3 regions of the Pseudomonas sp. TE9122 genome follow, and region 3 is predicted to be linked to each of the others. Evidence: riboswitches for the same ligand, from Rfam matches in the RefSeq annotation. Region 3 holds a riboswitch; each other region holds the start of a gene.

Region 1 (10,406 bases), 890 kb from region 3:
GCTCCCTCCCAGGCTTTTTCCCCCGTTGCTGAAGACGTGTTGTTCCGTGCCCTCGGCCTGGTCGGTACGCCGTATCGCTGGGGCGGCAACACCCCGGATTCCGGTTTCGATTGCAGTGGTCTGATCGGTTTCGTATACCGCGACGCGGCGGGCATTTCGCTGCCACGCTCGACCCGCGAAATGATCGTCATGCAGGCGCCGAATGTCGGCAAGGAAGGCTTGCAAACCGGCGACCTGATTTTCTTCGCCACCAATGGCGGCTCGCAGGTCAGTCATGCGGGGATTTACGTCGGCGAGGGTCGCTTCGTGCATGCACCGGCCACTGGCGGCACGGTCAAGCTCGACAGTCTGTCGAAAGCGTATTGGCAGAAGGCGTATCTGAGCGCCAAGCGGGTGTTGCAGCCGGGGCAGCTGGCGCATAACCCCTAGTGCGTATGCATAACTAAATGTGGGAGCGAGCCTGCTCGCGAAGGCGGAGTGTCAGTCGACAATGATCTGACTGATAAACCGCTTTCGCGAGCAGGCTCGCTCCCACATTTTTTGCGTCGCGCTTAACTTACTTGCTGGCAGAAACGCGCCACACCTTGTTGCCCACATCATCCGCCACCAGCAAGCTACCTTGCTGATCGATCACCACGCCTACCGGGCGGCCCAGCGCATTCTCGTCCTTGTCGAGGAAACCGGTCAGCACATCCACCGGCTGCCCGGTCGGCTTGCCGCCAGTAAACGGCACGAAAATCACCTTGTAGCCACTGTGCGGTTTGCGGTTCCACGAGCCGTGCTGGCCAATGAATGCGCCTTCCTTGAATTGCGCCGGCAAGCGGTTGCCATCGGCGAAGGTCAGGCCCAGCGAAGCGGTGTGCGGACCGACCGCGTAATCCGGAGCGATGGCCTTGGCCACCAGATCCGGATTCTGCGGTTTGACCCGCACATCGACGTGCTGGCCGTAGTAGCTGAACGGCCAGCCATAGAAGCCGCCGTCCTTGACCGAGGTGATGTAGTCCGGCACCAGATCGCTGCCGATTTCGTCACGCTCGTTGACCGCTGTCCACAAGGCGCCGCTGGTGGGTTCCCAAGCCAGGCCGTTGGGGTTGCGGATACCCGAGGCGAAGATCCGGTGATTGCCGGTCGCACGATCGACTTCCCAGATCGCCGCGCGGCCTTCTTCCTGATCCAGACCGTTTTCGCCAACGTTACTGTTCGAGCCGACGGTGACGTAGAGCTTGTTGCCGTCCTTGCTGGCGATGACGTTTTTGGTCCAGTGGTGATTCAGCGTGCCGCCGGGCAAGTCGACGACTTTGATCGGTTGGGTCTTGATCTCGGTGGCGCCCGGCTCGTAGTTGAAGCGCAGCAGGCGGTCGGTGTCGGCTACGTACAAATCGTTGCCAACCAGCGTCATGCCAAATGGCGAGTTGAGGTTCTGCAGGAACACCGTGCGGGTTTCCGCGACGCCATCGTGGTCGGCATCACGCAGCAGGGTGATGCGGTTCGGGCTGGGCACGCCGGCGCCGGCCTTGCCCATGACTTTCTTCATCACCCAGCCACGAATGCCTTTGCTGTCATCGGGCTTGGGCGGCGCATTGGTTTCCGCCACCAGCACATCGCCGTTGGGCAGCACGTAGAGCCAGCGCGGGTGATCGAGGCCTTCGGCAAACGCGGCGACCTGGGTGCCGGCCGCTGCGGTCGGTTTCGCGCCGTCCGGCCAGCCCACCGCCGGGGCGATGTTGACTGTCGGGATCAGCGTCTTGTTCGGTTCGGGCAGTTTCGGTGACGGGCCGGTGCCGTCGGAGACTTGCAGGCTGGAGGTTTCACCGCAGGCGGCGAGCCCGCCAGCGACGGCGATGATAAGAGCGAGTTGGGCCTTGCGCATTGCTGATCTTCCCTATGAATGCATTCCTAAACATAGAGGAGGGCGCAGGCCCGATGGTTCAACTGCTCAACCGCGGGCTTCCTTGAACAGCACGGCGATGCCCGGATGATAGTTGCCCGCGTCGCTGTGCAATTTGCGATAGGCGTAGGGGAAATACCAGGCCACGGCGCAGGTGTGTTCCTTTTGCAGGTCGTCGACCATGTCCTGCAATTCTTCGGGGCTGGCGCTGTGCTGAGGTTTTTGCGGAGCAACAAAGAGGCAGCCGAGCTTGAGATCGCTGGCGTAGCTGATGCGCTTGGCATCAACGGTGATGTCGAGCAGGGCCTGGGTCAGGTTGAGATTGTTGACCCGTGGCCAACGTTGCGTGGCCTGAATGAACGCGCGGTCTTCGGCGCCGGCAATCAGCAGGTCGGCGCGAGCATTGCGTTCGCCTTCTTCGTTCTGTTTGCGCGTGGCCGTGTCGTTCAGCGTGACCATTTCAGCCATCCACGCCGCTGCCGCGAGCAGGCCGAGATTGGCTTTCTCGTCGTGCCAGTACGGCGTGTCGTTGTCGCCGCGTACAGTGTTGTAGCGATCGATACAGTCAAACCAGCGTTCCAGCACCGGGCGCAGAAATTCCAGGCGCGGGTTGCTGATGATCATGCCTTGCATCGTCGTCATCCTTATTGTTGTAATGGGCTTTTCGGGAAAAGCATGGCTCTTTGATATCACTTGTCGCAGTCTGGCACAAGATTGCCGCTGCACAATGGATCAGCGGCAGTTATTCGCGCGCAAAGCGCCTCTTCAATTGACGCTCCACCCCCAACCCTCTAACCTTCGCCGCTTGTTTCAGGTGCTCTGTGGCCCAGCGTCGACAGAGTGAAACAGGGAAGCCGGTGAGGGTGGTCTTCGAGCGAAGCCACGACGATCCCGGCGCTGCCCCCGCAACGGTAAATGAGTGAAAACTGCGCCTTGAGCCACTGCCTCGAAAGAAGCGGGAAGGCGCGCAGTCCGGCGAAACGCCGCTCATGAGCCCGGAGACCGGCCTGATCCATCTCAGCGGCATCACGGTGGGCGATGCCAGGCTTTTTGCCGTCTATTCTTTTGCCTGCCCGCCGTTATCCAGCCTCAACGGAGAGCTCCCCCATGACTGATTCCCCCGAGCGTGACGAACGCCATCTGGCGCGCATGCAGCGCAAGAAGGCCGTGATCGACGAACGCATTGCCAACTCGCCCGACGAATGTGGCCTGGTGCTGGTGCTGACCGGCAACGGCAAAGGCAAGAGCAGCTCGGCATTCGGCATGCTCGCCCGCGCGATGGGCCACGGCATGCAGTGCGGCGTGGTGCAGTTCATCAAGGGCCGCAACAGCACTGGCGAAGAATTGTTTTTCCGCCGCTTCCCCGAGCAGGTGCGTTTCCACGTCATGGGCGAAGGCTTCACCTGGGAAACCCAGGATCGTCAGCGCGACATCGCCGCTGCGACCGCCGCTTGGGAAGTCTCGCGCGAATTGTTGCGCGACCCTTCGATCGGTCTGGTGGTGCTCGATGAATTGAACATCGCCCTCAAGCACGGCTACCTCGATCTCGATCAGGTGCTCAGCGATCTGCAAGCGCGCCCGCCGATGCAGCACGTGGTTGTCACCGGGCGCGGCGCCAAGCCGGAAATGATCGAGATGGGCGACACGGTCACCGAGATGGGCATGCTCAAGCACGCCTTTCAGGCCGGGATCAAAGCGCAGAAAGGCGTCGAACTTTGAAGCAACCACGTCACTGCCCGGCGGTGTTGATCGCCGCGCCGGCCTCCGGTCAGGGCAAGACCACCGTCACCGCCGCACTCGCCCGTTTGCATCGCAACCAAGGGCGCAAGGTGCGCGTGTTCAAATGCGGTCCGGACTTTCTCGACCCGATGATCCTCGAGCGCGCGAGCGGTGCGCCGGTGTATCAACTGGACATGTGGATGGTCGGCGAGCAGGAAAGTCGCCGGCTGTTGTGGGAAGCCGCCGCCGAGGCTGACCTGATTCTGATCGAGGGCGTGATGGGCCTTTTCGACGGCACGCCATCCAGCGCTGATCTGGCGCGCCACTTCGGTGTGCCGGTGCTCGGCGTGATCGATGGCACCGCCATGGCGCAGACCTTTGGCGCCTTGGCGCTGGGCCTGGCCAAGTATCAGCCGGACTTGCCGTTCGCTGGCGTGCTGGCCAACCGCGTCGGCACCTTGCGCCATGCGCAATTACTCGAAGGCAGCCTCACCGAAGGTCTGCGCTGGTACGGTGCGCTGTCCCGCGAAACCGGTATCGAATTGCCGAGCCGCCACCTCGGCCTGGTTCAGGCCAGCGAATTGAATGATCTGGATCTGCGCCTCGACGCGGCCGCCGATGCGCTGGCCAGCAGTTGCGAGGTCGCGCTGCCACCGGCCGTTGAATTCGCCGGGCCTGACGTCATCGCCGCCGAGCCTCTATTAAAAGGTGTGCGCATCGCCGTTGCCCGCGATGAAGCCTTTGCCTTCACCTATGGCGCCAGTCTCGATCTGCTGCGGGCGATGGGCGCCGAATTGCGCTTCTTCTCGCCGATTCGCGACACCCGATTGCCCGAGGCGGACAGCCTGTATCTGCCGGGCGGCTATCCAGAGCTGCATCACGTCGCGCTGGCGCAAAACGCCTCAATGCTGGCGGCGATCCGCGCGCACCATGCGGCGGGCAAGCCGTTGCTCGCCGAGTGTGGCGGCATGCTTTATCTGCTTGATTCGCTGACCGACGTGGAAGGCACCCGTGCTGAGCTGGTCGGTTTGCTCAAGGGCGAGGCGGTGATGCAGAAGCGTCTGGCGGCGCTGGCGTTGCAGGCGGTTGAGCTGCCGGAAGGTTCCTTGCGTGGGCATACCTATCATCATTCCCTGACCACCACAGAGCTGACGCCGATTGCCCGGGGGGTGAGTCCTAATGGCGGGCGTGGGGCCGAGGCGGTTTATCGCGAGGGGCGGATGACGGCTTCTTATGTGCATTTTTATTTCCCGTCGAATCCGACTGCGATTGCCGCATTGTTTGCGCCAGATCGTGAGGCCGGCTTCGCGAGCAAGCTCGCTCCCACAGTGAATGGTGAGCTTCCTGAAGAAATGCGATCTCCTGTGGGAGCTGGCTTGCCAGCGATGGGGCCATGACCGACAACACCTTCTCCGAAGCCGAGCGCGCAGCGGTCTACAAGGCAATCGCCGAGCGCCGCGACATGCGCCACTTCACCGGCGGCAGCGTCGAGCCGCAGTTGCTGCGTCGTCTGCTTGAAGCCGCTCATCAAGCGCCGAGCGTCGGTCTGATGCAGCCCTGGCGCTTCATCCGCATCAGCGATCGTGCTCTGCGCGGGCAGATCCGCGATCTGGTGGAAGAAGAGCGCATCCGCACTGCCGAAGCCCTTGGCGAGCGCAGCGATGAGTTCATGCAGCTCAAGGTCGAAGGCATCAACGATTGCGCCGAAGTGCTGGTCGCAGCGCTGATGGACGATCGCGAAAAACACATCTTCGGTCGGCGCACGTTGCCGGAAATGGACATGGCCTCGCTGTCCTGCGCGATCCAGAATCTGTGGCTGGCCTCCCGCGCCGAAGGCCTGGGCATGGGCTGGGTTTCGTTGTTCGAACCGCAAGCCTTGGCGGATTTGCTCAAATTGCCGGCCGGTGCGAAACCGCTGGCGGTGTTGTGTCTCGGCCCGGTCAGGGAGTTCTATTCGGCGCCGATGTTGGTGCTCGAAGGCTGGGCGCAGGCGCGGCCGCTCAACGAGTTGCTGTACGAAAATTATTGGGGAGTGAATCAATGAGTGTGGCGTTGCTGAGTGTCGCTGCGGTAGCGCTGGATGCGCTGCTCGGTGAACCGAAACGCTGGCATCCGCTGGTGGCGTTCGGCAATTTTGCCGGGCGCATCGAGCAACGCTTCAACGCCGGCGGTCGTGGCTGGCGCAGCCATGGCGTGACCGCGTGGGTGCTCGCGGTGCTGCCGCTGACTCTGCTCGCCACCGCATTTTCCTGGGCGCCCTATGTCGGCTGGATTGTCGAGATTCTCGCGCTGTATTGCGCACTCGGCATGCGCAGCCTCGGCGAACATGTCGCGCCGGTCGCGGCTGCGTTGCGCGCCGATGATCTGGACGAGGCGCGCAAGCGTGTCGGTTATCTGGTCAGCCGCCAGACCGATGAACTCGACAGCACTGCCGTGGCCCGTGCCGCGACTGAGTCGGTGCTGGAGAACGGCAGCGATGCGGTGTTCGCTGCGCTGTTCTGGTTTGTCGTCGCCGGCGCCCCGGGCGTGGTTCTGTATCGCTTGAGCAATACCCTCGATGCGATGTGGGGTTATCGCAACGAACGCTTCGAACGTTTCGGCTGGGCGGCGGCGAAAATCGACGACGTGTTGAACTACATTCCTGCGCGTCTGGTGGCATTGACCTACGCGCTGCTCGGCAAGACCCGCCTCGCGCTGAAGTGCTGGCGCACCCAAGCGCCGCAGTGGGACAGCCCTAACGCCGGCCCGGTGATGGCGGCCGGTGCCGGTGCGCTGGGCGTCGAGTTGGGTGGCCCGGCGATCTATCACGGCGAACTGCATGAGCGCCCACAACTGGGCGAAGGTGCGCCGGCGGATGCCGATTCCATTGACCGTGGCTGGCAATTGGTCCAGCGCGGCGTATGGTTATGGCTGCTGATGCTTTGCCTGGGGGCGGAATTTTATGCTTGAGCACGGTGGCCGGTTGCGCAAGGCTGCACTCGATTACGGGATTGCCGAAGCCGACTGGCTCGACCTGTCCAGCGGCCTCGCGCCGTGGCAGTTCCCGATCCCGGAGATCCCGCTGCGCGCCTGGGCGCGCTTGCCGGAAACCGACGACGGTCTGGAACAGGCCGCCTGCGATTACTACGGCGCCGCGCAGGTGTTGCCGGTGGCCGGCTCGCAAATGGCCATCCAGTTGCTGCCGCGTCTGCGCCGGGCCGGCAAGGTCGGCGTGTTGTCGCCGTGCTATGCCGAGCATGCCGAAGCCTGGCGGCGCAGCGGTTACATCGTCCGTGAAGTGCTCGAGCAGGAAGTCGAGTTCTTTCTCGACAGCCTCGATGTATTGGTGGTGGTCAATCCGAACAATCCGACCGGCCTCAGCCTGACCCCGGCACGCCTGCTCGACTGGCATGCGCGGCTGGCGCAACGCGGTGGCTGGCTGGTGGTCGACGAGGCGTTTATGGACAACACGCCGCAGCTGAGCCTGGCGCCCTATGCGCATCAGGTCGGGCTGGTGGTGTTGCGTTCGTTCGGCAAGTTTTTCGGTCTGGCCGGGGTGCGCCTCGGTTTCGTTCTGGCCGAGCGCAAGTTGCTCAAACTGCTCGCCGAACAGGTCGGGCCGTGGGCGGTGAGCGGGCCGACGCGGGTACTCGGTACGGCGTGCCTGCAAGACACCGAGGGCCATACCCGTCAGCGGATTCGCAGCGATGAAGCGAGCGAACGGCTGGCGGCGTTGCTGACGCGTTGCGGTTTTGCACCGCAGGGCGGCTGCGCGCTGTTTCAGTGGTTGATCACCGAGCACGCCGAAGCGCTGCACGAATTCCTCGCCCGGCGCGGCATCCTCCTGCGCCTGTTCAGCCACAACAGCAGTGTGCGTTTCGGCCTGCCAGCGGATGCCGCGCAAGCGCTGCGTCTCGAACAGGCTTTGCAAGCATTCGCCAAGGACCACCCATGACCACTCTGATGGTGCAAGGCACCACGTCTGATGCCGGCAAAAGCACTTTGGTAACGGCGTTGTGCCGCTGGGCCACCCGCCAGGGCGTGGCGGTGGTGCCGTTCAAGCCGCAGAACATGGCGCTCAACAGCGCAGTGACCGCTGACGGCGGCGAGATCGGCCGCGCGCAGGCAGTGCAGGCGCAAGCGGCCGGTCTTGAACCGCATACCGATATGAATCCGGTATTGCTCAAGCCCAACAGCGACACCGGCGCGCAAGTGATCATTCATGGCCGCGCGGTGACGACGATGAACGCCGTCGCCTATCACGATTACAAGGCCATCGCGATGCAAGCGGTGCTCGCTTCCCATGCGCGGCTCAGCGCGGCGTATCCGTTGGTGATGGTCGAAGGCGCCGGTTCGCCGGCGGAGATCAATCTGCGCGCCGGCGACATTGCCAACATGGGCTTTGCCGAGGCGGTGGATTGCCCGGTTTTGCTGATCGCCGACATCAATCGCGGCGGCGTGTTTGCGCATTTGGTCGGCACGCTGGAATTGCTTTCACCGAGCGAGCAGGCGCGGGTCAAAGGCTTCATCATCAACCGCTTTCGCGGCGATATCGCCTTGTTGCAACCGGGCCTCGACTGGCTGGAGCAGCGCACCGGCAAACCGGTGGTCGGCGTGTTGCCCTACGTGATGGACCTGCACCTTGAGGCCGAGGACGGCATCGACCAACGCCAGGCCGACAAGGCCGAGCAGGTATTGAAAGTGGTGGTGCCGGTGCTGCCGCGCATCAGCAATCACACCGACTTCGACCCGCTGCGTCTGCATCCGCAGGTGGATCTGCAATTTGTCGGCCCGGGGCAGGCGATTCCCGCAGCCGATCTGATCATCCTGCCGGGCTCGAAAAGCGTGCGCAGTGATCTGGCTTATCTGCGCGCCAATGGTTGGGACGCGGTGATCAATCGGCATCTGCGCTACGGCGGCAAGGTGCTGGGGATTTGCGGCGGTCTGCAGATGCTCGGTGAGCAAGTACACGATCCGCTTGGGCTGGAAGGCGCTGCCGGCTCCAGCGCCGGTCTGGGGCTGCTGGCGTTCGAAACGCAACTCGAAGCCGAGAAGCAATTGCGCAACGTGCGCGGGCGGCTGGCGTTGGAAAGCGCCGCAGTCAGCGGTTACGAAATACATGCTGGCGTAACCAGCGGGCCGGCGCTGGAGAATCCGGCGGTACATTTGGACGACGGTCGTTGCGATGGTGCGCAAAGTGCCGATGGTCAGGTGTTCGGCACCTATCTGCATGGCTTGTTCGAATCCCCCGAGGCGAGCGCGGCGTTGCTGCGCTGGGCCGGGCTGAGTGATGTACAAGAGGTCGATTACCACGGCTTGCGCGAACGCGATATCGAACGGCTGGCGGATCTGGTGGAGAAGCATCTGGATACCGGGCTGTTGCGGCAGCTCTGCGGGATTTGAGTTGTCTGGACTGGCCTCTTCGCGAGCAGGCTCGCTCCCACAGGGAGACGCGATCAACGGTGGGAGCGAGCCTGCTCGCGAAGGGGCCGGTTGTCTCACCACACATTTTTGGATGAACCCATGCTCCAACTGATCCTCGGCGGCGCCCGCTCCGGCAAGAGTCGTCTGGCGGAAAAACTCGCCAGCGACAGCCATCTGGCGGTCACCTACATCGCCACCAGCCAACCGCTCGACGGCGAAATGAACCAGCGCGTCGCCCATCACCGCGCGCGCCGCCCGGTCGAATGGGCGTTGATCGAAGAGCCACTGGAACTGGCCCGCGTGCTGCGCGAATCCGCTGGCGCCGAGCGCTGCCTGCTGGTCGATTGCCTGACCCTGTGGCTGACCAATCTGCTCATGCTCGACGACGCCAAACGTCTCGCCGCCGAGCGTGAAGCGCTGCTCGACTGCCTGGCGTCGTTGCCGGGTGAAATCATTTTTGTCAGCAACGAGACCGGAATGGGTGTCGTGCCGCTGGGCGAATTGACTCGCCGCTATGTCGATGAAGCCGGTTGGCTGCATCAAGCTCTGGCCGAGCGTTGTCAGCGAGTTGTCCTGACCGTCGCCGGCCTGCCCCTGACCTTGAAAGGATCTGCGTTATGAGCCCGACCTGGTGGCTGAACCCGTGCAAAACCGTGAACTCGGACATCATCGCGCAAGCGACCGAGCGCCAGCAGCAACTGACCAAACCGGCCGGTTCGCTGGGGCGCCTTGAATCGGTGGCCGTGCAACTGGCCGGTCTGCAAGGTCAGCTCAAGCCAACGCTGGATCAAGTCTGGATCGCGATTTTCGCTGGCGACCATGGCGTGGTAGCCGAAGGCGTATCGGCTTATCCGCAGGAAGTCACCGGGCAGATGCTGCTCAACTTCGTCAGCGGCGGCGCGGCGATCAGCGTGCTGGCACGTCAGCTCGGCGCGCAATTGGAAGTGGTCGATCTGGGCACGGTGAATCCGACGCTGAATCTGCCCGGCGTGCGCCATCTGAACATTGGCGCGGGAACGGCGAATTTCGTCCAGGGCGCAGCAATGACTCAGGCGCAGGGCGAATCGGCCTTGCAGGCCGGTCGCGACAGCGTCTTGCGCGCGAAAGCCGCCGGCACCCAGTTGTTCATCGGCGGCGAGATGGGCATCGGCAATACCACGGCGGCCAGTGCGCTGGCCTGTGCCTTGCTCGATTGCCCGGTAGCGCACCTGACCGGCCCCGGTACCGGGCTGAATGCCGCTGGCGTCAGCCACAAGGCGCAAGTCATCGAACGCGTGCTGGCGCTGCATGCCGCACAGCGTGGCGATGCCTTGCAGACGTTGTTCAATCTTGGCGGTTTCGAGATTGCCGCGTTGGTCGGCGCCTATCTGGCCTGCGCGCAGGAAGGCATTGCGGT
Region 2 (10,406 bases), 730 kb from region 3:
AGGATGAACTGCGCCAACTGCACCGACGCCTGGGTATCACCATCGTGTACGTGACCCACGACCAGGAAGAAGCCATGCGTCTGTCGCAACGCATCGCGATTTTCAGCCACGGCAAAATCGTTGGTCTGGGCAGTGGTTATGACCTTTACCAGAATCCGCCGAATGCGTTTGTCGCGTCGTTTCTGGGTAATTCGAACTTCCTCAAGCTCAAGGTGCAAGGCAATGCAGCGGCGAGTTTCGAGGGCCAGTCGTTGTCGATTCGGCTGACGTCCGGGTTGCACACTGATCAGGATGTGCTGCTGATGGTGCGTCGCGGAAAAGGCCTTGGCGCTGAGCACGCAGCAGGCGCTGGATGAGCCGCTGGCGGCGGGCTGGAATGAGGTGTCGGCGAACGTTGTGGAGGTGCTGTTTCTCGGTGAAAGCCAGACGTGCAGCGTGGTGACTGCGGGCGGGACGTCGATGACGGTGAAAGCGCTATCGGCAGCGGGCATGCCGCTCAAGGCCGGCGATCCGGTACGGGTGCGCTGGGCGACGGCGGATGCTTGTGTTTATACCGAGTGGACCGAGAGCGACTTGAACAAGGCTGCCGGGGCTCACTGATTGCGCTGAGTCAGTTGGATCTACCCCCTCACCCCAGCCCTCTCCCCCACGGGGGGCGAGGGGGAAAGGGAGCCGATCTTCATGCTGTTCAAAATGTAAGTTCGACTCGGTATCGCACGTCGGCGTATCTCGCAACAACACCTCGGTCAGTCCCCTCTCCCATTGGGAGAGGGCTAGGGTGAGGGCAAGCAGGCGACACGGTATTAGCCAATGGCCCGGTACCCTTCAATCTCATCCGGCCAAGCCGTCAGCACTTCGAACCCGCTCTCCGTCACCGCGACCATATGCTCCCACTGCGCCGACAACGAGCCATCCTTGGTCAATACGGTCCAGCCATCCGGCATGTTCTTCACATGGCGTTTGCCGGCATTGAGCATCGGTTCCACGGTGAAAATCATCCCGGCCTTAAGCTTCAGGCCCTGATTGGGAAAGCCGTAATGCAGGATCTGCGGTTCATCGTGATAGACCTTGCCGATGCCATGGCCGCAGTATTCGCGTACCACACTGAAGCCCTCCGCCTCCGCCAGGCTCTGGATCGCGTGACCGATATCGCCCAGCGTTGCGCCCGGCTTCACTGCACGGATGCCTGCGCACATGGCTTCGTAGGTGGTCTTGATCAGGTGCTGCGCTTCAGGAGTCGCCTCGCCCACCACATACATGCGACTGGTATCGCCGAACCAGCCGTCCTTGATCACCGCGATGTCGAGGTTGACGATGTCGCCGTCTTTCAATGGCGTACCCGATGGAATCCCGTGGCACACCACATCGTTGACCGACGCGCAGACGGTTTTCGGAAAGCCGTGATAACCGACATTGGCTGGCACCGCCTTCTGCACATTGACGATGTAATCGTTGCACAGTCGATCCAGCTCATCGGTGGTCACGCCAGCCTTCACATGCGGCACCAGCATTGCCAGCACTTCAGCGGCGAGTTTGCCGGCGGCACGGGATTTTTCGATGTCGGCCGGGGTGTTGATCTTGATCTGGTTTCTCATGCGCTGACGGCTTCCTGAGTCAGTTGTTGCAGATCCAGCCCACCATTCTGTTCGGCGCGGATCAGCAGGCGGCAAATGGCGCTGTGGTCGAGATTGGGATGCAGCTCGGCGAGCATGCCGATGCGCATCCAGTGCTCGGCCTGCGCGTTGATCGAGCGGCTGAGGGCGTTGCTGGAGATACGCAGGTTCTCGTGCATGTCCTCTGAAATCTTTACGATGCCCATGTCTATATCCGATACGAAATGTATATGGATCGTATACTAGCCAAGCTTACCCTCGGATTGCAAACACTCCGCCACGCAAACACGCACCCGTGTAGGAGCTGCCGAAGGCTGCGATCTTTTGATCTTGCCCGTTAAAGACCAGATCAAAAGATCGCAGCCTTCGGCAGCTCGTACCAAAGCAGATTCGGCTCCCCATCAGCGGCCTGATCGACTACCATGCCCGCGCCGGTTTCCACACGGAATTAATAGGGAATCCGAGGTGCTCCACGCATCAATCGGAACTGCCCCCGCAACTGTAGGTGCCGAGCCTGCTCCTCGACTGCCACTGGGTGAACCCCGGGAAGGCCGGAGCGTGGCGATGACGCATCAGTCAGGAGACCTGCCGGCACAGTGACTGACCAACCGGCGGGGTGTCCGGGAAGGACATCGTGCCGTGCGCATTTTCCCCGTGCCGGCCTTGCGCAGTTTCCACGACCGCGCCCGAGGTGTGTTTCCAAACCGTACCCGCCCGCTCCCGTACGGTTCCCTTGGAGATGCCCCATGCTGCTGCCCCGCGTTGCCACCCTGCTCACCGCTCTGAGCCTTTGCGCCCTGGCGCAAGCGGCGCCGACTGCGTATCCGCTGACCGTCGAAAATTGTGGCAGCAGCCTGACCTTTCAACACGCACCTGCGCGCACGGTGACTATCGGCCAGGCCGGCACCGAAATGCTCTACGCCTTGGGTCTGGGCGACAAAGTCGTCGGCACTTCGCTGTGGTTCAACGATGTGCTGGGCACATACAAAGCACAGAACGACAGGATCGAGCGCCTCGCCGACAACGAGCCGAGTTTCGAAGCGGTGATCGCCAAACGCCCGGAGCTGGTTGCCGTCGAGCTGGAATGGATGGTCGGCCCGCAAGGCGCGGTCGGCACCCGCGAGCAGTTTCATGAACTGAAGATTCCGACCTATCTGCTGCCCTCCGATTGCGAAGCCAAGGACAACCTCGTTGGTTCGGACGGGACGCGGCTGGCACCGTTTCGCATCGACAGCATCTACAAAAGCGTGAGCCAACTGGCGGCGATTTTCGACGTGCAGGCGCGTGGCGAGCAGCTCAATGAGCAGCTCAAAGCCAGCCTCGCGCAGTCGATCGCCACCGCGAAAAACCAGCAGCGCAAAGACGTCAGCGCCCTGGTGTGGTTCTCCAGCGCCGAGATGGACATCGAGCCGTTCGTGGCCGGGCACAAAGGCGTTCCCGATTTCATGCTCAGCACCCTCGGCGTGCGCAACGTCGTCGAGTCCGATGAAGAATGGCCAACGGTCGGCTGGGAAACCATCGCCAAGGCCAACCCGACGTTTCTGGTGATCGCGCGCATGGATCGTCGACGTTTCCCGGCGGACGACTATCAGAAGAAACTCGCCTTCCTGCGCAGTGATCCGGTGACGCGCAACATGGACGCGGTCAAGCACAACCGCATCATCATCCTTGACGCCATGGCCATGCAGGCCAGCCTGCGCACCTTCGACGGCCTCGAACAACTGGCCAGCGCCATCAACGGCTACGACCTGTCGCAATGAGCAGACGCCTGATCCGTTTGCTGCTGGTGCTGTTGACGCTGTCGGTCGCGCTGATCGGCGGCGTGGCCATTGGTGAGACTTCGATCGAGCCGAGCGTGGTGTTGCAGGTGCTGGCCAACAAGCTGTGGGGCGCCGGTTATGTGCTCGACCCGATCGACGAAGGCATCGTCTGGAACTATCGCCTGACCCGCGCGCTGGTCGCGGCGGCCTGCGGCGCCGGTCTGGCGACGTGCGGGGTGATCCTGCAATCGCTGCTGCGCAATCCGCTGGCCGATCCGTATCTGCTGGGGATTTCCGCGGGTGCCTCGACTGGCGCGGTGATGGTCGCCCTGCTTGGCGTCGGCGCCGGGGCGATTTCACTGTCGGTCGGTGCGTTTGCCGGCGCGGTGACGGCGTTCGTACTGGTGATCCTGTTGGCACGGGTCAGCGGCTCGGCCAGCGGCACCGGGCAGATCATTCTTGCCGGGATTGCCGGCTCGCAGCTGTTCAACGCCCTCACCGCTTTTCTGATCACCCGCTCGGCCAGCTCGGAACAGGCGCGCGGGATCATGTTCTGGCTGCTCGGCAATCTCGGCGGCGTGCGCTGGCCGTCGGTGTGGCTGGCGGTGCCGGTGGCTGTGTTGGGGTTGGTTGTTTGTCTGTGGCATCGCCGGGCGCTGGATGCGTTCACCTTTGGTGCGGACTCGGCGGCCTCCCTCGGCATTGCCGTGCGTAGCGTACAGATCCTGCTGATCGGCTGCGCCGCGCTGGTGACGGCGGTGATGGTGTCGATTGTCGGCTCGATCGGCTTTGTCGGTCTGGTGATTCCCCACGCAGCGCGGTTATTGCTCGGCACCGGTCATGCGCGTCTGCTGCCGGCCAGCGCCCTAGGCGGCGCGGTGTTTCTGATCGCCGCAGATGTGCTGTCGCGCACCCTGATCAAGGGTCAGGTGATCCCGGTCGGCGTGATCACTGCGCTGGTCGGCGCGCCAGTGTTCGCGCTGATTCTGGTGGGCCGGAGATCGGCGCGATGAACACGGTTCTGAGCTGTGCTGGGTTGAGCTTCAAGGTGCGCGGTGCCGAGTTGCTCAACGGTGTCAGCATCGACGTTCAGCGCGGCGAGACCCTGGGCATTGTCGGGCCGAACGGTTCGGGTAAATCCACGCTGCTCAAATTGCTGGCCGGCCTGCGCGAACCGAGCGCGGGCCATGTGCAGCTCGGCGGTCAGGCGCTGGGCAAAATGTCGCGGCGCAGCATCGCGCAGACGCTCGCGGTGGTTGAGCAACAGGCCGATACCGACGATGGCATTCGCGTGTTCGACGCGGTGGCGCTGGGGCGCACGCCGTGGTTGTCGGCGCTGCAACCGTGGTCGCCCGCCGATGACGCCATCGTCGAGCAAGCGCTGATTGACGTCGACGCCGTGCACCTGCGCAACCGCCTCTGGCGCAGCCTCTCCGGCGGGGAACGCCAACGCGTGCACATCGCCCGCGCACTGGCGCAGCGCCCGCAGATCCTGCTGCTCGACGAGCCGGCCAACCACCTCGACATCCAGCATCAGTTGAGCATTCTGCAAGTGGTGCGCGCACTGCCGGTGACTACGCTGATCGCCCTGCACGATCTCAATCAGGCGCTCAAGTGCGATCGCCTGGCGGTGCTGGAGCGCGGGCGTCTGGTCGCGCTTGGCGAGCCGCTGCAAGTGCTGACGCCGGAGCGGTTACAGACGACTTTCGGGGTCAGGGCGCACTATCTGACAGACCCGTTCGATGGTGCGCCGATATTGCGCTTCCTTGCCTGATGCATGGGTGGCTGACACACCGCTTTCGCGAGCAGGCTCGCTCCCACAAAGGATTTGTGTGTTGCCGTGAATGACGGGGAGAACGCGAGTTCTGTGGGAGCGAGCCTGCTCGCGAAGGCGTCAGGTCATCCAACATGGTGTCGATTGACACACCGCTTTCGCGAGCAGGCTCGCTCCCACAGGGTTATGTATTCCAGGGCGGTAAAGGGTCAGGCCCACTCTTTGCGCAGTTGCCGCGCGGCGCTGACCATGTGCACCAACGCCGCCTCGGTCTCTGGCCAGCCTCGGGTTTTCAAGCCGCAATCCGGATTGACCCACAGCCGCTCCACCGGAATACGCTGCGCCGCCTTGCGCAGCAAGCCAACCATTTCCGACACATCGGGAATGCGTGGCGAGTGAATGTCGTACACGCCGGGGCCGATGTCGTTCGGGTAGGCAAACGCTTCAAACGCTTCGAGCAGTTCCATGTCCGAACGCGAGGTTTCGATGGTGATGACATCGGCGTCCATCGCCGCGATCGACTCGATCACATCGTTGAACTCGCTGTAGCACATGTGCGTGTGGATCTGCGTTTCGTCGCGCACGCCGGAGGCGCACAGGCGGAACGCTTCGCTCGCCCAGTGCAGATACGCCGGCCATTGCGCCCGGCGTAACGGCAAGCCTTCACGGAACGCCGCTTCGTCGATCTGCACGATTTTGATTCCCGCCGCTTCCAGATCATTCACCTCGTCACGAATGGCCAGCGCCAGTTGTTGAGCCTGCACCTCGCGGCTGACGTCTTCGCGCGGGAACGACCACATCAGCATGGTCACCGGGCCGGTCAGCATGCCTTTCATGACCTTGTCGGTTAGGCCTTGGGCGTAGCGGATCCACTCGACCGTCATCGCCTGCGGGCGGCTTAGGTCACCGAAAATCACCGCCGGTTTGACGCAGCGCGAACCGTAGCTCTGCACCCAGCCAAAGCGGGTGAAGGCATAGCCGTCGAGCTGTTCGGCGAAGTATTCGACCATGTCGTTGCGCTCGGCCTCACCGTGCACCAGCACATCCAGGCCGAGGCGTTCTTGAATTTCCACCGCGTGGCGAATCTCCGTGTGCATCGCATCGGTGTAATCGGCCGCGCTGAGCTTGCCTTGCTTGTAGGCCTGACGCGCCAGACGGATCGCCGCCGTTTGCGGAAACGAGCCAATGGTGGTGGTCGGGAATAACGGCAGGTCGAGCTTGCCGCGCTGTTTGGCAATACGCTGGGCAAACGGCGATTGGCGTTGCGCATCCTTGGCAGTGATCGCCGCGACCCGCGCTTGTACCGCCGGTTTGTGAATACGCGGCGAGGCAGCGCGGCTGGTCTGCACCGAACGGCTTTGCGCGAGGGCACGCAGTACCTTCGGCGCTTCCGGTTCGCTGACCGCTTGAGCGAGCACGGCGACCTCTTCGCACTTCTGCACGGCGAACGCCAGCCAGCTTTTCAGTTCGGCATCGAGCTGGTCTTCGCGGCCCAGATCAACCGGGCTGTGCAGCAACGAGCAGGACGGCGCTACCCACAAACGATCACCCAGACGCTCATGAGCATGGCGCAGCGTCGCCAGCGCGTTTTGCAGATCGCAGCGCCAGACGTTCCGACCGTTGACCACACCCAACGACAGCACCTTATAAGCCGGCAGACGATCCAGAATGGTCGGGTATTGATCCGGCGCGCGCACCAGATCGATGTGCAAGCCATCGACCGGCAGGTTCGCCGCCAGACCGAGGTTTTCTTCCAGACCACCGAAGTACGTGGCGAGCAGTTTTTTCAGCGGATCGCGCTGGATCTGGTTGTAGGCGCGCTCGAAGGCATTCTTCCAGTCCTGCGGCAAATCGAGCACCAGAATCGGCTCATCGATCTGCACCCACTCCACGCCCAATGCCGCCAGCCGCGCGAAGATCTGGCCGTACAGCGGTAGCAGGCGATCAAGCAAATCGAGTTTGTCGAAATCGGTGCCTTTGGTTTTGCCGAGCCACAGATAGGTCAGCGGACCGATGATCACCGGTTTGACGTTGTGCCCTAGCGCACGGGCCTCTTCGGTTTCTTCAAACAGCTGCTCCCAACTCAGCTGAAATTGTTGATCGACGCTGAATTCCGGTACGAGGTAGTGATAGTTGGTGTAGAACCACTTGGTCATTTCCTGAGCGTGGCCTTCGCCGCAGCAAGTATTGCTGACGCCACGGGCCATGCTGAACAGGGTGTGCAGCGTGGCTTTGCCGTCATGGGGGCGGAAGCGCTCGGGGATCACGCCGAACATCAGCGAGTGGGTCAGCACTTGGTCGTACCAGGCGAAATCGCCAACCGGCAGCAAGTCGATGCCGGCGTTTTTCTGCAAGTCCCAATGGACCTTGCGCAGCTCACGCCCGACGTCACGCAGGCCCGCCTCGTTCAGTTCTCCTTTCCAGAACGCCTCTTGCGCTTTCTTCAGTTCGCGGTCGCGACCGATGCGCGGAAATCCAAGGGAATGGGCCAGTGCCATGACAAACAACTCCAGATGCTTATTCGATGGCGGGTATTGTCGGGAACCGGACTTGATGAAACAAACTCAATAAATTCTAGATCATCACAAGTTCTACTCATGCACAGGCGCCCCGTGGGAGCTGCCGAAGGCTGGGATCTTCTGGCCGTAGGGACGCAGAGCGTCCAAGGCTGCATTCCCACGCGGAGCGTGGGAACGATCAGAACACCTCAGGGCAACATGCAAGTTTTCGTTCTATCGTTAGATCCAAATGGCTGGATTTTCCAAGGATTAGAGGTTGCGAGAGAGGATGTCTGCGCCTAAGTTGCACGCGAGTCTTTTCCCCGCGATTGGAACGCGATCAACACCATAAAGAGGTGAAGAAATGTCAAAGGAATCACGCCCTGCCGTGCTTGGGCTGATAGGCAATACTCCGCTGGTGCAGGTCACCCGCTTCGATACCGGACCGTGCACGCTGTTTCTCAAACTCGAATCGCAGAACCCTGGCGGCTCGATCAAGGACCGTATCGGTCTGGCGATGATCGACGCTGCCGAACGTGACGGCCGCCTGCAACCGGGCGGGACGATTGTCGAGGCCACTGCCGGCAATACCGGTCTGGGTCTGGCGCTGGTCGGTCGCGCCAAAGGCTATCGCGTAGTGCTGGTGGTACCGGACAAGATGTCCACCGAGAAAGTCCTGCACTTGAAGGCCATGGGCGCCGAAGTGCACATCACTCGTTCTGACGTCGGCAAGGGCCATCCCGAGTATTACCAGGACGTCGCCGCCCGCTTGGCCAAGGACATTCCCGGCGCGTTTTTCGCCGACCAATTCAACAATCCCGCCAACCCGCTGGCCCATGAATGCAGCACCGCGCCGGAAATCTGGGCGCAGACCGAACATGATCTGGACGCCATCGTCGTCGGCGTCGGATCGGCCGGCACGCTGACCGGGCTGAGTCGTTTCTTCAAGCGCGTGCAGCCGGATCTGGAAATGGTCCTCGCCGATCCGATCGGCTCGGTGATGGCGCAATACAGCCGCGACGGTACCTTGCCGACGCCCGGTTCGTGGGCGGTCGAGGGTATCGGCGAAGACTTCATTCCGTCGATCACCGACCTCTCCAGCGTGCGTCACGCCTACTCGATCAGCGACGCGGAAAGCTTCGATCACGCGCGCCAGTTGCTCAAGGCCGAGGGCATTCTCGGCGGTTCATCGACCGGCACCCTGTTCGCTGCTGCGCTGCGTTATTGCCGCGAACAGACCGAGCCGAAACGCGTGGTCAGCTTCGTCTGCGACACCGGCACGCGGTACCTGTCGAAGGTCTACAACGACCAGTGGATGACCGATCAAGGCCTGTTGCAACGCAAAGGCTACGGCGACTTGCGCGACTTGATCGCACGGCGTTTCGAGGACGGCCGGGTGATCAGCGTCGGCCCTGACGACACCCTGCTCACTGCGTTTCAGCGCATGCGTCTGGCGGATGTTTCGCAACTGCCGGTGCTGGTCGAAGGCAAGCAACTGGTGGGCGTGATCGACGAGTCCGACATCCTCCTCGGCGTCCACGAAGATGCCGCGCGCTTCAGCCAGTCAGTGTCCAGCGTGATGACCGACAAACTGCAAACCCTCGCCCCGGCTGCGACCCTGGCCGAGCTGGAAGCGGTGCTCAGCCGTGGCCTCGTCGCGATCATCGCCGACGCCTCCGGCTTCCATGGCCTGATCACCCGCACCGACATGCTCAACCAATTACGGAGATCCCTTGCATGAGTCAGCACGACGATAAATCCCAAGGCTTCGCCACCCGGGTGATCCACGCTGGGCAAGAGCCGGACCCGACCACCGGCGCGCTGATGCCGCCGATCTATGCCAACTCCACCTACCTGCAAGACAGCCCCGGCGTGCACAAGGGGTTCGACTACGGCCGCTCGCACAACCCGACGCGCTTCGCGCTGGAGCGCTGCGTCGCCGACCTCGAAGGCGGCACCCGCGCGTTCGCCTTCGCCTCGGGGCTGGCGGCGATTTCCACGGTGTTGGAACTGCTCGACGCAGGCTCGCACATCGTTTCCGGCAATGACTTGTACGGCGGCACCTTCCGCCTGTTTGACAAGGTCCGTCAGCGCAGTGCCGGGCACCGTTTCAGCTTCGTCGACCTGACCGATCTGTCGGCGTTCGAAGCCTCGCTGCAGGACGACACGCGCATGGTCATGGTCGAAACCCCTACCAACCCGCTGCTGAGCCTGTCGGATCTGGCCGCCATTGCGCGCATCTGCCGCGCGCGCGGGATCATCTGCGTCGCCGACAACACCTTCGCCAGCCCGTACATCCAGCGCCCGCTGGAGCTGGGCTTCGACATCGTCCTGCACTCGACCACCAAATACCTCAACGGCCACTCCGACGTGATCGGCGGCATTGCCGTGGTCGGGCAGAACGCCGAGCTGGCGGAAAAACTCGGTTTCCTGCAAAACGCCGTCGGCGCGATTTCCGGGCCGTTCGATGCATTCCTCACCCTGCGCGGGGTGAAGACTTTGGCGCTGCGCATGGAACGTCATTGCAGCAACGCCCTGGATCTGGCGCAGTGGCTGGAACAGCAACCGCAGGTCAAGCGCGTCTACTATCCGGGCCTTGAGTCGCACCCGCAGCACGAACTGGCCAAGCGGCAGATGCGCGGTTTTGGCGGGATGATTTCTGTTGATCTGAACAGCGACCTGGCCGGTGCGCGGCGCTTTCTGGAAAACGTGAAGATCTTTGCGTTGGCCGAAAGCCTCGGTGGCGTGGAAAGCTTGATCG
Region 3 (10,406 bases):
CGAGTTCCAGAACGCCTCGGTGGTCTGGCCCGACAACGTACGGCCGGAGGCGTCGGTGATGGTCCCGGAAATCATGATCGGCAATTCGACGTGCAGCTCTTCGAACACACCTTGCACGGCAAAGATCGCCGCTTTGGCGTTGAGGGTGTCGAAAATGGTTTCGATCAGGATCAGGTCGGCGCCGCCCTCGATCAGGCCTTTGGTGGCTTCGGTGTAGTTTTCCACCAGCTCATCGAAGGTGACGTTGCGGTAGCCGGGGTTGTTGACGTCGGGCGACAGTGAGCAGGTGCGGCTGGTCGGGCCAAGCACGCCGGCCACGAAGCGCGGCTTGGCCGGGTTTTCGGCGGTCTTGGCGTCGGCAATCTTGCGCGCCAGACGTGCGCCTTCTACGTTTAACTCGTACGCCAGCTCTTCCATACCGTAATCGGCCATGGAAATGCGCGTGGCGTTGAAGGTGTTGGTTTCGAGAATGTCGGCGCCGGCGTCCAGATAGGCTTTTTCGATACCGCCGATCACGTCCGGACGGGTGATCACCAGCAGGTCGTTGTTGCCCTTGACGTCGCTCGGCCAGTCCGCGAAGCGCTTGCCGCGATAATCCTGTTCTTCGAGCTTGTAGCTCTGGATCATCGTGCCCATCCCGCCGTCGAGAATCAGGATGCGCTCTTTGAGGGCTTGCTTGAGAGCTTGAAGGCGGACGCTGCGATCGGACATGTGGACTACTCGGAAAGACCATTACGAAGGAGCGCGATCATAGCAAACCTGTGCGCTTTTGGAGCATGTGCAGCTTTTGCATGAATATCGCTCATGTTGGTACGAGCGTCATAACGGTAGAATCGCAGCCTTTTTTTATCATCGAGATCAGCAGCATGCCGCACCGCTTCATCAGTTTATGGTTGCTGGTCCTGAGCGGGAGCGTTGCGGCGCAAGATCCCGCCATTTCTTCTTCCATCTCCTACAGCCGAGATATCCAACCGATCTTCACCGAGAAGTGCGTAGCCTGCCATGCGTGCTATGACTCGGCCTGTCAGCTCAATCTCGGCAGTGGCGAAGGCGCCGCCCGTGGCGCGAGCAAGATGCCGGTATATGACGGCGAACGCACCCAGGCGGCACCGACCACGCGCTTGTTTTACGACGCCTTCGGCAAGCGCGCCTGGCAGCAGAAAGACTTCTATTCGGTGCTCGACGCCCAGGGCAGTCAGGCCGCGCTGATGGCGCGGATGCTTGAACTCGGCCACAAGACGCCGCTGACGCCGAACGCCAAGCTGCCAGAAGAGATTGTTCTTGGGCTCAATCGCAACAATCTATGCGCAATGCCTGCGGAGTTCGACGGATATGCCGGCGCGCACCCGAAAGAGGGCATGCCGCTGGCGGTCACTGGCCTGACCGACCAGCAATACCAGACCCTGCAGCGCTGGCTGGCGTCTGGCGCGCCGATCGACGAGCAGAGCCTGGCGCCGAGTGCCAAAGAGGCCATGCAGATCCTGCAGTGGGAGAACCTGCTCAATGCTCCCGGTGCTCGGCAAAGTCTGGTCGGGCGCTGGCTGTTCGAGCACTGGTATCTGGCGCACATCTATTTCAAGGACGGCGAGCCGGGGCATTATTTCCAGTGGGTGCGTTCGCGCACGCCGAGCGGCCAGCCGATTGATCTGATCGCCACTCGCCGCCCCAACGACGACCCGGGCACGCAGGTGTATTACCGCTTGTGGCCGGTGCAAGGGGTGATCGTGCACAAGACGCACATCACTTATCCGCTGAGCGCGGCGAAAATGGCCCGGATCAAGAGCCTGTTCTACAGCGGCAACTGGCAGGTCAACGCGTTACCGGGTTACGGGCCGCAAAGCCGTGCCAATCCGTTTGCCACTTTCGAAGCGATTCCGGCGCAGGCGCGCTATCAGTTCATGCTCGATAACGCCGAATACTTCGTCCGCACCTTCATTCGCGGCCCGGTGTGCCGTGGGCAGATCGCGACCGACGTGATCCGCGACAATTTCTGGGCGCTGTTCCAGGCGCCGGAACATGATCTCTATATCACCGACCCGAACTACCGCGGCCAGGCCACGCCGCTGCTGGCGATGCCGGGGCAGAACGACGATGTCGGCAGCGTGCTGAGTCTGTGGCGCAACTATCGCGACAAGCGCAACGAATACGAGGCACTGCGCCGTGACAGCTATGCCGATCTGCCGGCGCCGAGCTGGTCGACGCTGTGGGCCGGCAACGACAACGCCTTGCTGAGCATTTTCCGCCACTTCGACAGTGCTTCGGTGACCAAGGGGCTGATCGGTGAGGTGCCGCAAACCATGTGGCTGTTCGACTATCCGCTGCTGGAGCGCACCTATTACCAGCTCGCGGTCAATTTCGACGTGTTCGGCAACGTCTCCCATCAAGCGCAGACCCGTCTGTATTTCGACCTGATCCGTAACGGCGCGGAGCAGAACTTCCTGCGCCTGATGCCCGCCGACTCGCGCGAGGACTACCTCAACGATTGGTACCAGGATGGCGGTCAATTCAAGATGTGGCTCGATTACGAGGCCATCGATGACGACAAACCGACCGCGCTGAAGCTCGACGAAAAAGACCCGAAACACGATTTCGCCATGCAGTTGCTGGCGCGCTACGGTGATCTGAACGCGCGGCCGGACCCGATCAATCGCTGCGACGGCGCTTATTGCTCGCGACCGAATATCGATCCGGCCTTGCAGAATGCCGAGCAGGCCTTGAGCCGTCTGGCCTCGCGCCCGGCCGCAGGGCTGAAAGTCATTGACCAGTTGCCCGAAGCGACCTTGCTGCGCGTTGAAACCGCCAGCGGCAAGCGCGAGGTCTACAGCCTGCTGCGCAACCGCGCCCACAGCAACGTGGCGTTTTTGCTCGGTGAGTCGCGGCGCTATCAGCCAGGGCTCGACACCCTGACGATCTATCCGGGCGTGCTCAGCAGTTACCCGAACTTCATGTTCAACGTACCGGCCGAGCAGGTGCCGGCGTTTGTCGATGCGATGGAAAACGCCAGGGATGCCAGTCGGTTCGAAAAGATCGTCGAACGCTGGGGCATTCGGCGCAGTCATCCGCAGTTCTGGCTGTATTTCCACGATCTGAGCCAATACATCCACGAAACCGACCCGGTGGAAGAGGGCGTGCTGGATATGAATCGGTACGAGAACCTTTGATGATTCGCAGGCGTGTTACGAGATTCTTTCCCGACAAAAATACTAGGACTTTGTCAGCCGCGCCGATTGGCGTAAACTGCGCCCACGCCTGCGAGGAGTTTTTATGACCGCTATTACCATTACCGACGCCGCCCATGATTACCTGGCTGATCTGCTCTCCAAGCAGAACACCCCGGGCATCGGCATCCGTGTCTTCATCACCCAGCCTGGTACCCAGTACGCCGAAACCTGCATTGCCTACTGCAAGCCAGGCGAAGAGAAGCCTGAAGACACCGCGCTGGGGCTGAAAAGCTTCACCGCCTACATCGATTCGTTCAGCGAAGCGTTTCTTGATGACGCGGTCGTTGATTACGCCACCGACCGCATGGGCGGCCAACTGACCATCAAGGCACCGAATGCCAAAGTGCCGATGGTCAATGCCGACAGCCCGGTCAACGAGCGCATCAACTACTACCTGCAAACCGAGATCAACCCGGGGCTGGCCAGCCACGGCGGTCAGGTCAGCCTGATCGACGTTGTCGAGGACGGCATTGCCGTGTTGCAGTTCGGTGGCGGTTGCCAGGGCTGCGGCCAGGCCGACGTAACCTTGAAGGAAGGCATCGAGCGCACCCTGCTCGAGCGCATTCCGGAGCTCAAGGGCGTTCGCGACGTGACCGACCACACGCAGAAAGAAAACGCCTACTACTAAGGCGTTCGCTGCGAACATGAAAAACGGCGCCCCGTGAGCGCCGTTTTTTTATGGGTAACTTTTGCCGCCCCCATTCGCGAGCAGGCTCGCTCCCACAATGAAATGCAATCACCTGTGGGAGCGAGCCTGCTCGCGAAGGCGTCTTCAAGGGCGATAAAGATGCGCATGCCCGGCGCGATACAACGATGATTCGCCAAACACCTCGCTGCCCAGCACCCTGCCAACCAGAATCAGCGCCGTACGCCGAAAGCCTTTGGCCTCGACCTTGTCGGCAATGTCCGCCAATGTACCTACCACCCAGTCCTGATCCGGCCATGTCGCGCGGTGAATAACGGCAATCGGGCAGTCCGCGCCGTAATGCGGCAGCAGTTCGACCAGTATCTTTTCCAGATGATTGACCCCCAGATGAATGGCCATGGTCGCGCCGTGCTGCGCCAGGCTCGCCAGTTCTTCGCCGGCGGGCATCGCGGTCTTGTCGGCGTAACGGGTCAGGATCACGCTTTGCGAAATGTCCGGCAGGGTCAACTCGGCGCCCAGCAGCGCTGCGCATGCCGCTGTGGCGGTCACGCCCGGAATGATCTCGAAAGGAATGTTCAGCTCACGCAAGTAGCGAATCTGCTCACCAATCGCGCCGTACAGACCTGGATCCCCGGAATGCACACGGGCCACATCCTGGCCTTGGGCATGGGCAGTCTTGATCTGATCGATGATCTGTTCCAAGTGCAGTTCAGCGCTATTGACCACGATTTCGGCCTGATGACCTTCCAGCACCGCGGCGGGTACCAGCGAACCGGCGTAGATAATCACCGGGCAGCTGCGAATCAGCCGTTGGCCTTTGACGGTGATGAGTTCCGGGTCGCCGGGGCCGGCGCCGATGAAGTAGACGGTCATCGTTGAGTCCTTGTGAAGAGGCGCAGGCACACTGCAGATGAAGCGTGCTCATGATCAATGGCGGGGATTATCGGGATTTTATGCAGCGCCGGCCAATGCCAGCGTGGCCTGCGCATATTTCTGCCGGTGGATCAGCAGTTTCGCCGGCGCCTGAATCAGTTGCTCGGCGAGCGCCAGCGCGGCGCTTTCCGCCACGCCGTAGCAGCCGGTGCGCTCAAAGGCGATCTGCGATTGATGGCTGAGGCGCTGCTGATAGGGCGCCAGTTCGGCACTGTTGAAATACTGCAGCGGCAGGTTCAACTGTGTGGCCAGTTCCAGCAACCCCGGTTCGTCGCGCTTGAGATCGATACTCGCCAGAGCCTTGACCGCTCGCAGTTCGATGCGGTGTGCCTGCAAAGCCTGGTCGAGTAACGCACGCAACGTACTGGCCGGGCAGCCCCGCTGGCAGCCGAGGCCGACCACGAGGGTCGGCGCTGCGCGGTCATCGGTCATGCCTGATATGGGCCTGCGCTTTTGCGGCGGAACAACCATGCACTGATCAGGCCCAAGGCCAGCCAGAACGCGACGTTGGTCAGCTGCGAAGCGATTTTGAACTGGGTTTCCAGTGCCTCTGGAGCGAGCATCGAATGCACCTGCGGTTGCGGCGCGCCGATCACATGCGGCACGGCGAGAATCGCTACACCAAGAAGCTTCATCAGCCAGTGACGGCTGAAAGCGATCAGTGCCAGGCCGACAGCGGTCGAAGCGGCAGTGCCGATCCACCAGATCTGCCGCGAAGCCAGATCGGCGGCGGCTGTGCCCGGCAACTCAGGTGGCAGGCCCAAGGTCGGCGCGAGAACGAACGTGGCGTAACCGGCCAGACCCCAGAGCAGCCCTTGCGAGGTCTTGGTCGGCGCGCGCAAGGTGTACAGGCCGGCGAGCATCAAGGCGAAACCCACTGCCACCACCAGATTACCGCCAGTGGTCGAGACCACACGCTGCCAGCCGTCTTCCGGCTCCCAGGCTTCGCCATCATGGCTGTGGGCGGCGGTGCCGGCGGCGTGTTCGTGGACTTGCGCGACCGGTTCGGATTTCTCGAAGGTTTCGGCCTGCAGAATCAGTGGCGATACCCAGAAACTCTGCAGCAGGGTCAGCAGCAGGGCGGCCAGCAAGCCGGTGAAGCCTGCGGTTTGCGCGATACGTTTGATCATTTCGGCAGGCCTCAGTGGCACGGGAACGCGGCGCTGTGGCGGGTATCGTGGGCGGCGTTGTGCACCGCTTCGATGTGCGAGAAACCGGCGAACCAGACCAGGCTGGCACCGAGGATCGAGGCGAAGAGGGCGGCGGCGACGCGTTGGCCGAGTGTGGTGCTGCTGGAGATGTGGTCAGTGTGGCTGACGGTGTTACTGATGATCGACATAGCGCTTCCCTCTGAAATGTCAGCGGGTAAACAGAGCGCATGAAAATCCCTGCGAGCCGGGCACGCAGGGATTTCGAACAGCGCCCGCCCACCGCGGGTTTGTTTGTGGTCAGCGGCGCTTGCGCGTGCTGGGTGTTGCGGGCCGGTCTCCGGGCTTGCGAGGGGTTGGCTGGTCGCCGACCTGCAAGCATCACCTTCCCATGCCGGGGCACAGTGGATCTGACGCTTCGCTCGCTTACCGTTGCGGGGGCAGCACCGGACTGACATGGCTTTGAGTAAAGCACATGATTCACCGGTTTCCCGTTTCACCCTGTGAAGGGCACCCGTAACAAGGTGGGCAGGAGAACATGGGTTTGGGTTTTTAGTCAATTTCCGGGGAGTTTTCGGTGCTGCGGTGGGGGATTTTTCTGATGTTTTTGTGTGTATATCCGTTGCTGCGGGTGTTGCTGATTACGGTTTCGCCCTTACGGCGAGGCACTTTTTCCAAACGCCGAAAAAGTACCCAAAAAGGCTTGCTCCTACGTTCGGCCCTCGCAGGCTCGGGTTCCTTCGCTCCGGGACTGATCCGGGCGCAGCGGCTCCGGTTTGCTTCGCTGCACCTACACTCGCTGTGTACGACTGCGTCGTACGGTCGCTGCGCTCCCACGCCCGGATCAATCCCTCCACTCAGCCTTCCGACGTCGCCGGTGGATCAAGATCAAGAGCACTCGAGCTTGCGCTCATTGTTGAGTGGGGCGGCTGCGCCGCGGGCAGCTGCGCTGCTTTGCTTTTGCTTTTGTGGGAGCGAGCCTGCTCGCGAAGGCGGCCTGACATCCGACCTGTTCTTGAGCTGGTGCGCGATCCAACTGTAGGAGCTGCCGAAGGCTGCGATCTTTTGCTTTTGCCTTTGCTTTTGCTCTGGCTTTTGATCTTTTGCCCCTTCGGCAGGCTTCGTTACGGGATCGATCCGGGGGTGGGAGCGCAGCGACCGTGCGACGCAGTCGTACACAGCGGAAGGAGGTGCAGCGAAGCAAACCGTAGCCGCTGCGCCCGGATCGGTCCCGTAACGAAGGTACCCCGAGCCCCAGCGAGCGGGCCGTACGCCGGGGCAAAGCCTTTTGGTTCCTTTTTGGCGTTTGAAAAAGGGACTCGCTGTAAGAGCGAAACCATAAGAAGCCGTTACCGCAGCAACGGATATGCCCCCGAACTCAAACTCAACGCCCATTGACCCACGACGGACCCATGCGTAGCCTTGCGCTTTCGAGGTTCTTCGGCACTCGCCGAAGCTAAGAAGGGAACGCGGTCAAAGCCGCGGCTGCCCCCGCAACTGTGAACGGTGATGTTCGTTGCCACGCCACTGCCAGCTCAACCGATGAGCCAGCGGGAAGGCGCAATGGACGCCAGGCCCAACGCCTGAACGCCGTCAGCCAGGAGACCTGCCTCGTCACAGATTCTCACTACAACCGGGCGGGGTGATCCGGTGGCGAATGCTTCCGGCGTGCACGCGCGCTGCCGGTTCTCGTCCCGTATGCCCGCCGCTTGCCAAAGGGCATACCGATGAAAACACTGGCCAAACTCCCCGTCACCATCGTCACCGGTTTCCTCGGTTCGGGCAAAACCACGCTGCTGCGGCACATGCTCGACAACGCTCAGGGCCGGCGCATCGCGGTGATCGTCAACGAGTTTGGCGAGCTGGGCATCGACGGTGAAATCCTCAAGCAATGCACCATCGGCTGCACCGAAGAAGAGGCCAGCGGCCGCGTTTATGAGCTGGCCAACGGCTGCCTGTGCTGCACCGTGCAGGAAGAATTCTTCCCGGTGATGCGCGAGCTGGTTGCCCGTCGCGGCGATCTCGACCACATCCTTATTGAAACCTCGGGCCTGGCCCTGCCAAAACCGCTGGTGCAAGCCTTCCAGTGGCCGGAAATTCGCAGTGCCTGCACCGTCGATGCAGTCATCACCGTGGTCGACAGCCCGGCCGTCGCTGCTGGCACCTTCGCCGCGTTCCCGGATCAGGTCGATGCCCAGCGCAAACTCGATCCGAACCTTGATCACGAGTCGCCGCTGCATGAACTGTTCGCCGATCAACTGGCCAGCGCTGACCTGGTGATCCTCAACAAAGCCGACCAGACCAGCCCGCAAGACCTGGCTCGCGTACGCGCTGAAGTAGCCGAAGAGCTGCCGCCAGCGGTAAAAATCGTCGAAGCCAGCAATGGCCGCCTGCCGCTCGACGTGCTGATCGGTCTCGGTGCCGGCTCTGAAGAGCATATCGACAGCCGCCACAGCCACCACGATCACCACCATGACGGTGATGACGACGACCACGATCACGACGCCTTCGATTCGATCTCCATCGAATTGCCGCAAGCCGACGAAAGCTTGCTGCTCGATGCGCTGACGCAACTGGTGGTGCAGCACGGCATCCTGCGGGTCAAAGGCTTCGCGGCGATTCCGAACAAGCCGATGCGCCTGTTGATCCAGGGTGTGGGCACGCGTTTCGACAAGCATTTCGACCGCCAGTGGGGCGCCGACGAAGCGCGTGTCACGCGTCTGGTGCTGATCGGACAGGAACTCGATGCCGCACAACTCGAAGCGCAATTGCGCGCTGCGCTCAGCGTTTAAGCCATGCACCTGCTCAGGACCCAGCCGGGCGGATTCGTCTCGGACGACAACATTGCCGACCTCGGACAAACCCCCGCCGAGCTGGTGATCCTGTGCAGCGGCGATTCCAGCCTGGCGCTGCTCGCCGAGGCTGCGCAGCAACTGCCCGATGACTATCCGAGCCTGCGTCTGGCCAACCCGATGCAGGTGCAGAATCATGCCTCGGTCGATCTGTATGTCGACGAAGTGCTGCGCCACGCCAAGGTCATTCTGATCTCACTGCACGGCGGCATCGCCTATTGGCGCTACGGTGTCGAGCGGCTGGTCGAGTTGTCCGAACGCGGCGTGCAACTGATTCTGGTGCCTGGCGATGACCGCCCGGATCCCGAACTCAGTGACTTGAGCACGGTCAGCGCCGAAGTGCGCGATCGACTCTGGCAATTTCTGCGTCAGGGCGGCATGGGCAATGCGCTGGATTTCTTCCGTTGCCTGGGCAACCAATGGTTCGCCCGCGATTACCCGTGGAGCGAGCCGCAAACCCTGCCGCGCACGGCGATTTATCACCCACAGAAAAACAGCGCTGCCCTGAGCGACTGGCAAGCCGAATGGCTGCCCGGTCAACCGGTGGCGGCGTTGTTGTTTTATCGCTCGCATTTGCAGGCGGCGAACACGGCGTTCATCGATGTGTTCTGTCAGCGTTTGCAGGCAGCCGGGCTCAATCCGCTGCCGATCGCGGTGGCCAGTCTGAAGGAGCCCGGTTGTCTGTCGGTGGTCGAGGACTGGCTGGATGAAGTCGAGGCGGGGGTGATTCTCAACACCACCGGTTTTGCCCAGTCCAGCCCCGAAGCGCCGCATCTGCGCCCGTTTCGCCGCAACATCCCAGTGATTCAAGCCATCTGCGCCCAGGACAACGAACCCGGCTGGCGCGACAGCGAACAGGGCCTTGGGCCGCGTGATCTGGCGATGCACATTGCTTTGCCGGAACTCGATGGACGCATCATCAGCCGACCGATCAGCTTCAAGGATCTGGCCTGGCGCAGCGAGCGCAGTCAGTCCGATGTGGTCTGCTACCGCGCCCAGCCCGAACGCATGGAATTCGTCGCCGAACTGGCGCGGCGCTGGATTGCTTTGGCACACGTGCCGAACGGCGAAAAACGCATCGCCCTGATCCTCGCCAACTACCCGACCCGCGACGGCCGCATCGGCAACGGTGTCGGCCTCGATACGCCAGCGGCGGCGCTGAACATCCTCCGCGCTTTGCGCGAAGAGGGTTATCCGGTCACGGCCGAGTTGCCCGATAGCGGCACCGAGCTGATCCAGCAACTGCTCGGCGGTGTCAGCAACGACCTCGACAGTCTCGACCTGCGCCCGTGCCAGCAAAGCCTGGCGATGGACGATTACCTGGCAATGTTCAACGTGTTGCCGGAGGCGAATCGCGCGGCGGTGCTCGAGCGTTGGGGGGCGCCACAAAACGATCCGATGTGCCGCGACGGTCGCCTGATGATCGCCGGTCTGCGTTTCGGTCTGACCTTTGTCGGCATCCAGCCCGCCCGCGGTTATCAGGTCGATCCGAGCGCGGTGTATCACGACCCGGATCTGGTCCCGCCGCACGGCTATCTGGCCTTCTATTTCTGGTTGCGCAACACCTACGGCGCCCACGGCGTGATCCACGTCGGCAAGCACGGCA

The links. Region 3 has a riboswitch for cobalamin ahead of cobW (cobalamin biosynthesis protein CobW). Riboswitches for the same ligand answer to the same signal wherever they lie in the genome.
Region 1: linked by a shared signal. The riboswitch ahead of cobO (cob(I)yrinic acid a,c-diamide adenosyltransferase) and the one ahead of cobW (cobalamin biosynthesis protein CobW) in region 3 are both predicted to bind cobalamin.
Region 2: linked by a shared signal. The riboswitch ahead of ACZ9BE_RS12930 (ABC transporter substrate-binding protein) and the one ahead of cobW (cobalamin biosynthesis protein CobW) in region 3 are both predicted to bind cobalamin.

What each region holds. Positions count from the first base shown of each region.
Region 1 is NZ_JBWBQI010000001.1:1,262,356-1,272,761, forward strand. It holds gene ACZ9BE_RS05600 (C40 family peptidase) at 1-429, shown strand, start outside; gene ACZ9BE_RS05605 (PQQ-dependent sugar dehydrogenase) at 557-1,870, opposite strand; gene ACZ9BE_RS05610 (hypothetical protein) at 1,937-2,521, opposite strand; cobalamin riboswitch at 2,684-2,913, shown strand; gene cobO (cob(I)yrinic acid a,c-diamide adenosyltransferase) at 2,996-3,607, shown strand; gene ACZ9BE_RS05620 (cobyrinate a,c-diamide synthase) at 3,604-5,004, shown strand; gene bluB (5,6-dimethylbenzimidazole synthase) at 5,001-5,651, shown strand; gene cbiB (adenosylcobinamide-phosphate synthase CbiB) at 5,648-6,556, shown strand; gene cobD (threonine-phosphate decarboxylase CobD) at 6,549-7,541, shown strand; gene ACZ9BE_RS05640 (cobyric acid synthase) at 7,538-8,989, shown strand; gene cobU (bifunctional adenosylcobinamide kinase/adenosylcobinamide-phosphate guanylyltransferase) at 9,110-9,631, shown strand; gene cobT (nicotinate-nucleotide--dimethylbenzimidazole phosphoribosyltransferase) at 9,628-10,406, shown strand, end outside.
Region 2 is NZ_JBWBQI010000001.1:2,879,669-2,890,074, forward strand. It holds partial or broken gene ACZ9BE_RS12915 (ABC transporter ATP-binding protein) at 1-600, shown strand, start outside; gene map (type I methionyl aminopeptidase) at 804-1,595, opposite strand; gene ACZ9BE_RS12925 (ParD-like family protein) at 1,592-1,819, opposite strand; cobalamin riboswitch at 2,029-2,220, shown strand; gene ACZ9BE_RS12930 (ABC transporter substrate-binding protein) at 2,360-3,373, shown strand; gene ACZ9BE_RS12935 (FecCD family ABC transporter permease) at 3,370-4,386, shown strand; gene ACZ9BE_RS12940 (ABC transporter ATP-binding protein) at 4,383-5,147, shown strand; gene metE (5-methyltetrahydropteroyltriglutamate--homocysteine S-methyltransferase) at 5,357-7,645, opposite strand; gene ACZ9BE_RS12950 (pyridoxal-phosphate dependent enzyme) at 8,010-9,386, shown strand; gene ACZ9BE_RS12955 (cystathionine gamma-synthase) at 9,383-10,406, shown strand, end outside.
Region 3 is NZ_JBWBQI010000001.1:2,150,212-2,160,617, forward strand. It holds gene metH (methionine synthase) at 1-711, opposite strand, end outside; gene ACZ9BE_RS09775 (fatty acid cis/trans isomerase) at 867-3,161, shown strand; gene nfuA (Fe-S biogenesis protein NfuA) at 3,265-3,849, shown strand; gene cobM (precorrin-4 C(11)-methyltransferase) at 3,994-4,740, opposite strand; gene ACZ9BE_RS09790 (cobalamin biosynthesis protein) at 4,819-5,232, opposite strand; gene ACZ9BE_RS09795 (CbtA family protein) at 5,229-5,930, opposite strand; gene ACZ9BE_RS09800 (CbtB domain-containing protein) at 5,942-6,139, opposite strand; cobalamin riboswitch at 6,263-6,481, opposite strand; cobalamin riboswitch at 7,365-7,576, shown strand; gene cobW (cobalamin biosynthesis protein CobW) at 7,676-8,740, shown strand; gene cobN (cobaltochelatase subunit CobN) at 8,744-10,406, shown strand, end outside.